Linked DNA regions of Flavivirga spongiicola. The protein of the gene in region 1 interacts with the protein of each later gene in a pairwise test. Links are inferred from orthologs where the notes say so. Each region holds a gene or a part of one and is shown in the gene's direction. Other genes may lie near its edges.

Region 1 (3,295 bases):
GATTATTAAAGGGGGTATCATTTGCTGTTTGTGCATTTTTAATCACGTCAAATAATTTGCTCACTGCCTCAGAAGGTTGAGCTCCTTTAATACTCGACAATATGTCGACTGTCATAATTTTACTCATGGTTTCATTTATTAGATTAATAAAAAAAGCCTTCCAAATTTGGAAGGCTTTATATATATTTAAACAATAACCTTCCGATCCTAAAAATTAGGATTATTGAAATTATTATTGTTGTTATTTATTGTCATAATACTTTATCTGTTGTCAAATATATATAGAATAAATTTACTAAACATCATTTTTCATGATCTAATATTTTTATTGTCAAATTAATAAAAAACTTAAAATTAATTTATTAGTTCTACAATAATTATTCATTTAAGTTTAATTCTTGACAGAATATTTTGTTGTTATAAATGGGAAAAGAAGTTTTTTATTTATTTGAATTTCTTTTCTAAGATTTATTTTTTAGTATAAATAGTTGTTAGAAATTAATATAGCTTGCCTTGAGCAAAGTTGAAACTTATCCTCTAAACGATTTTAATGTTTTCTAATTTTAACAATCATGTAAAAAATAGTTGAAATCCATTTTAAGGTGCTTTTTAGTCGATTTAAGGAGTTTTTTAGTAATTAACAATTGTTGATAATTATTGTATAAAGTCTCTAAAATGCTTTTTAAAGGTAGGTTGATTTCGTATATTTGTTAGTATCCAAAGAATGATGCATTAGCGTCATTTTTTTATGGAATAAAATCAAGTTTTAACTTATAGATAAATAATAATATGAGTCAAGAAAAGGAAGAGTTTAATAAGCACAATTATTCAGCTGATAGTATTCAGGCTTTAGAAGGTATGGAGCATGTGCGTATGCGTCCATCCATGTATATTGGAGATGTTGGAACAAGAGGTTTGCACCATTTAGTATATGAAGTAGTTGATAATTCTATTGATGAAGCATTAGCGGGTCACTGTAATAATATTACTGTGATTATTAATGAAGATAATTCTATTACTACTGAAGATGACGGTCGTGGTATCCCTGTGGACTTACATAAAAAAGAAGGTGTTTCAGCACTTGAGGTTGTCATGACTAAAATTGGTGCTGGTGGTAAGTTTGATAAAGATTCTTATAAAGTATCTGGTGGATTACACGGTGTGGGTGTAAGTTGTGTGAATGCCCTATCAGAACATCTAAAAGCAACTGTATATAGAGGAGGTAAAATCTACGAACAGGAATATGAACGTGGAAAAGCCATGTACCCTGTAAAATCTATTGGTGATACAGATAAAAGAGGAACCACGGTTACTTTTAAGCCAGACTCTACTATTTTTACTCAAACCTTAGAGTATAGCTATGATACTTTAGCAAGCCGTTTGCGAGAACTGGCTTATTTAAATAAAGGGATTACAGTTCATTTAGTTGATAAAAGATCTAAAAAAGAAGATGGCGAATTTGAAGGAGAGACGTTTCATTCTGAAGAAGGGTTAAAGGAATTTATCCAATATTTAGATGCCACCCGAGAACCTTTAATGAAAGATGTTATTGCGTTTGAAGGTGAAAAGAATGGTGTGCCAGTTGAGGTTGCTATGATTTATAATACATCTTATGCTGAAAATTTACACTCTTATGTAAATAATATCAATACCCATGAGGGAGGAACACACCTTTCTGGATTTAGACGTGGATTAACACATACTTTGAAAAAATTTGCGGATGGTTCTGGAATGTTGGATAAGTTAAAATTCGATATTGCAGGTGATGATTTCCGTGAAGGGTTAACAGCAATTATTTCTGTTAAGGTTCAAGAACCTCAATTTGAAGGACAAACAAAAACAAAGTTAGGAAATAGGGAAGTGTCGGCTTCTGTAAGTCAAGCGGTTTCTGAAATGCTTACGGATTATTTGGAAGAGCACCCAGATGATGCAAAAACCATTGTTCAGAAGGTGATTTTAGCAGCTCAGGCACGTCATGCTGCTCAGAAAGCACGTGAAATGGTTCAGCGTAAAACTGTTATGTCTATTGGAGGGCTACCTGGAAAATTATCTGATTGTTCTGAACAGGATCCTGCAAAATGTGAAGTTTTCCTTGTTGAGGGAGATTCGGCGGGAGGAACAGCCAAACAAGGTCGTGATAGAGCTTTTCAAGCCATACTTCCGCTTCGTGGAAAAATATTGAATGTTGAAAAAGCTATGCAACATAAGGTATTCGAAAATGAAGAGATTAAAAATATATTTACAGCACTGGGAGTTACCATAGGTACCGAAGAAGATAGTAAAGAATTAAACCTTTCTAAATTACGTTATCATAAAGTAGTTATTATGTGTGATGCCGATATTGATGGTAGTCACATTGCAACTTTAATTTTAACATTCTTTTTTAGATATATGAAAGAATTAATAGAGAATGGGCATATATATATAGCAACACCTCCCTTGTATTTAGTTAAAAGAGGTGCTAAAAAACAATATGCATGGAGTGATAAAGAGCGTGACGAAATTGTAGCTGAGTTTGGAGACGGAAGTAAAATACAGCGTTATAAAGGTCTTGGAGAGATGAATGCAGAACAGCTTTGGGATACTACTATGAATCCTGAGTTTAGAACGATGCGTTTAGTACAAATAGATAATGGCACAGAAGCCGATAGGATTTTCTCTATGCTAATGGGGGATGAAGTGCCACCTCGTAGAGATTTTATTGAAAAGAATGCTATTTATGCTAATATTGATGCCTAATTAAAAAGCAAAATAAGTTTAATTTTTTAATACCCCTGATATTTTATATTAGGGGTATTTGTTTTTAAGAACGTTTTTTTAAACGATTGTTTTTATCCTTTGTATCATATTCAACTGTTTTAATGTTTTGAAGACAATATGTTTATAAATAGTTAGCGTTGCTATTTTTCTTAATTATTCTGTCAATATGTAACTTTGGTTTTTTAGAAATTCTAGATCTATTTGTGTATTATTCTATCAACAGTACCTATTGATACATCATGTTTTTGCTATACCTTTAATTGTTTCCAAACTTAAAAATCATTTAACAAATAGTATACTTAATTGCAAAAACACAAAATGATTGTGCTATTATTTTATCTTAATAAATTTGCGCATTTCATATAAATTCATAATTTTACGTGTGCGCACACGATCCTGTGATTTAAAATAATTTATTTTTATAAAACTATGATACAATTAAAGCCAAAACTATTTTTTATAATGAGCCTTGTTCTTGTCAACTTTATAGGTGTCAAAGCTTATTCACAGGCACAGGAAGGTGAGTGGGTGACAC
Region 2 (3,454 bases), on another replicon or contig:
ATTTCTCAAAATACATAACAGCAAATGCGCTGTATTTATAGAAGAGCTTTGAAATAGTTTAGCTTCTAAAAACGTGGTTTTTAAAGCGCGCTCTGCTTGCCTGGTAAGATGTAAGTTCTTTTTTTGATTAGAAGTTACGGCAATATTTGAGTTTGCAGGGCTTAATATTTCAACTTTACGTCTCAAATGGTTTAAATCAATATCTAAAGCATTCAATATATTAATGGCTTTACCACTGCCGTCACGCAAAAGCCCAAGCATTAAATGTTCAGTGCCAATAAAATCATGGCCTAACCTAAGTGCCTCTTCTTTGCTATATGCAATTACGTCTTTTACTCTTGGGGAAAAATTATCATCCATAATCGTGTCCTTTCTGCATTAAAAATACTAAAACATTTTACTAAAGGCAAAAACTATACCTTAAATTGTCTGTAAGTTGCTAATTGACGAAAAAAACTTTATAATATCAAAACTTTTATGAGCATACTTATTAACTAAAAAACAACCTTAAATTGTTAATAAAAAAAACATGAAAAAGTATGCTTAATAGTCTTACTATGACTGATGAAATTCTTATATTAGCACGTTTTGAAATACTTATAAAAACTAAACTAAATTTTATATGACAGAAGGAGAAAAATTGATTCCTATTAATATAGAAGATGAGATGAAATCGGCTTACATTGATTATTCAATGTCGGTCATTGTGTCACGTGCTTTACCAGATGTAAGAGATGGTTTAAAACCAGTTCACAGACGTGTGCTTTATGGGATGCATGAACTGGGTGTTAGGGCTAATACGGCACATAAAAAATCCGCAAGAATAGTTGGAGAAGTTTTAGGTAAATACCACCCACATGGTGATACGTCTGTTTATGATGCTATGGTTCGTATGGCTCAAGAATGGAGTTTACGTTATATGCTTGTTGACGGGCAAGGGAATTTTGGTTCTATAGATGGAGATAGTCCTGCGGCCATGCGTTATACGGAAGCACGTATGCGCAAAATATCTGAAGACATGTTGGCAGATATTGATAAAGAAACAGTTGATCACAAATTAAATTTTGACGATACTTTACAAGAACCTACTGTGTTGCCGACACGCATTCCAGGGCTTTTAGTTAATGGAGCGTCTGGGATTGCTGTAGGTATGGCTACTAACATGCCTCCGCACAACTTAACCGAAGTCGTTAACGGTACGATTGCTTATATAGAGAATAATGATATTGAAATCGATGAGTTGATTACGCATATTAAAGCTCCCGATTTTCCAACAGGCGGAACTATTTATGGTTACGATGGGGTTAAAGAAGCATTTCATACAGGTCGCGGCAGAATTATGATGCGAGCTAAAACCAATATAGAAGAGGTTAATGGGCGTGAGTGTATTATAGTTGATGAAATTCCTTATCAAGTGAATAAAGCAGACATGATTAAGAAAACTGCTGACTTGGTAAACGATAAAAAACTAGAAGGTATTTCTACTATTCGTGACGAATCTGATAGAAATGGCATGCGTATTGTGTACGTTTTAAAACGTGATGCTATTCCAAACATAGTATTAAATAAACTCTTTAAGTATACAGCTTTACAGTCTTCATTTAGTGTGAATAATATTGCTCTAGTAAATGGACGTCCACAGTTGTTAAACTTAAAAGAATTGATTCATTATTTCGTTGAGCATAGGCATGAAGTTGTTGTAAGACGAACCACTTATGAATTACGAAAAGCGGAAGAACGTGCTCATATTTTAGAAGGATTAATTATTGCTTCGGATAATATTGATGAAGTTATTGCAATTATCAGGGCATCTTCGAATGCTGATGAAGCACGTGAAAACTTAATTAAACGTTTCGAACTTTCAGAAATTCAAGCCAAAGCTATTGTTGAGATGCGTTTGCGTCAGTTGACAGGTTTAGAGCAAGATAAATTACGTTCGGAATATGAAGCCATCATGGAAACGATTACCGACCTTAAAGATATTTTAGACAAGAAAGAACGTCGAATGGATATTATTAAGGAAGAGCTGGAAGTTGTTAGAGATAAATATGGAGATGAGCGTCGTTCGATTATCGAATATGCTGGTGGTGATTTAAGTATTGAAGATATGATTCCTGATGAAAAAGTGGTGATTACCATTTCTCATGCGGGTTATATTAAACGTACATCACTTACAGAATATAAAACTCAAAATAGAGGAGGCGTAGGTCAAAAAGCATCTACGACTCGTAATGAAGATTTCTTAGAACATTTATTTGTAGGGACTAATCACCAGTATATGTTATTCTTTACACAAAAAGGAAAATGTTTCTGGATGCGTGTTTATGAAATCCCTGAAGGTAGTAAAACATCAAAAGGACGCGCTATTCAAAACTTGATAAATATTGAGCAAGATGATAAGGTAATGGCCTTCATTTGTACTCAGGATTTAAAAGATGAAGATTATATTAATAGTCATTATGTGATTATGGCTACTAAGAATGGTCAAGTTAAGAAAACCTCTTTAGAGCAGTATTCACGTCCTAGAACTAATGGAATTAATGCTATTACTATAAAAGAAGATGATGTACTTTTAGAAGCTAGATTAACAACTGGTACTAGCCAAGTCATGTTGGCATTAAAATCTGGAAAAGCAATTCGTTTTGAAGAAGCGAAAACAAGACCTATGGGACGAGGCGCTTCTGGAGTTAGAGGTATTAGACTAGCTAATGACAAAGATGAAGTTATAGGAATGGTAACTATCGAAAACCCACAAGAAGAATCTGTACTAGTAGTTTCTGAGAACGGTTATGGTAAACGTACCTATATTGATGATCCAGAAGATGGAGAGCCAGTATATAGAATTACAAATAGAGGAGGGAAAGGCGTTAAAACCATTTCTATTACAGAGAAAACGGGGAATTTAGTAGCTATAAAAAGTGTAACAGATAATGATGATTTAATGATTATTAATAAATCTGGTATTGCTATACGTATGGTTATAGCAAATTTACGAGTTATGGGAAGAGCCACTCAGGGCGTTAAACTAATCAATTTAAAAGGAAATGATTCTATAGCCGCAGTTGCTAAAGTAATGCATGATGAAGATGAAGTAGAAGTCGAAGACTCTGAAACTATTGAAAACACTGATAATTTGGAGGATGGCACAACTCTTGATAATAATGATGACGATAATAATACCGAAAATTAATAATAATATTTTATAAAATGAGAAAACAGTTAATTATAGCTTTGACCTTTTCTGTAAGCGTATTTGCATTTGCGCAGAAAAAAGAGCTGAAAACAGCAGAAAGAGCTATTAAAGGAACAAAGTATGCAGAGGCAAAAACAGCTTTAAAACAAGCAGAAGCATTAATGTCTAATATGGACGATAAGGCAAAATCAAAGTTTTATTTTTTAAATGGAGAAGCGTTGTATGCAGGAGGTGCAGGATCAATAGCCGATATAGATGCTG

What was found.
Region 2: the proteins of gyrB (region 1) and gyrA interact in binary tests that used the Escherichia coli proteins (3 or more experiments, as listed by UniProt). The link is inferred for Flavivirga spongiicola from one-to-one orthologs.

Annotation. Positions count from the first base shown.
Region 1 is NZ_JAUOEO010000001.1:931,345-934,639, reverse strand. Bases 310-3,264 are described here. They hold gyrB (DNA topoisomerase (ATP-hydrolyzing) subunit B), read left to right. Parts: upstream 310-789; coding sequence 790-2,739; downstream 2,740-3,264. Other genes in these bases: Q4Q47_RS03425 (3-keto-disaccharide hydrolase), read left to right, coding at 3,190-3,264. In the rest of the region: Q4Q47_RS03435 (hypothetical protein), read right to left, coding at 1-127; more of Q4Q47_RS03425, read left to right, coding at 3,265-3,295. UniProt on the Escherichia coli protein: DNA gyrase negatively supercoils closed circular double-stranded DNA in an ATP-dependent manner to maintain chromosomes in an underwound state.
Region 2 is NZ_JAUOEO010000002.1:171,088-174,541, forward strand. The notes cover bases 293-3,406. They hold gyrA (DNA gyrase subunit A), read left to right. Parts: upstream 293-622; coding sequence 623-3,190; downstream 3,191-3,406. Other genes in these bases: Q4Q47_RS20770 (ATP-dependent Clp protease ATP-binding subunit), read right to left, coding at 293-360; Q4Q47_RS20780 (tetratricopeptide repeat protein), read left to right, coding at 3,208-3,406. In the rest of the region: more of Q4Q47_RS20770, read right to left, coding at 1-292; more of Q4Q47_RS20780, read left to right, coding at 3,407-3,454. UniProt on the Escherichia coli protein: A type II topoisomerase that negatively supercoils closed circular double-stranded (ds) DNA in an ATP-dependent manner to maintain chromosomes in an underwound state.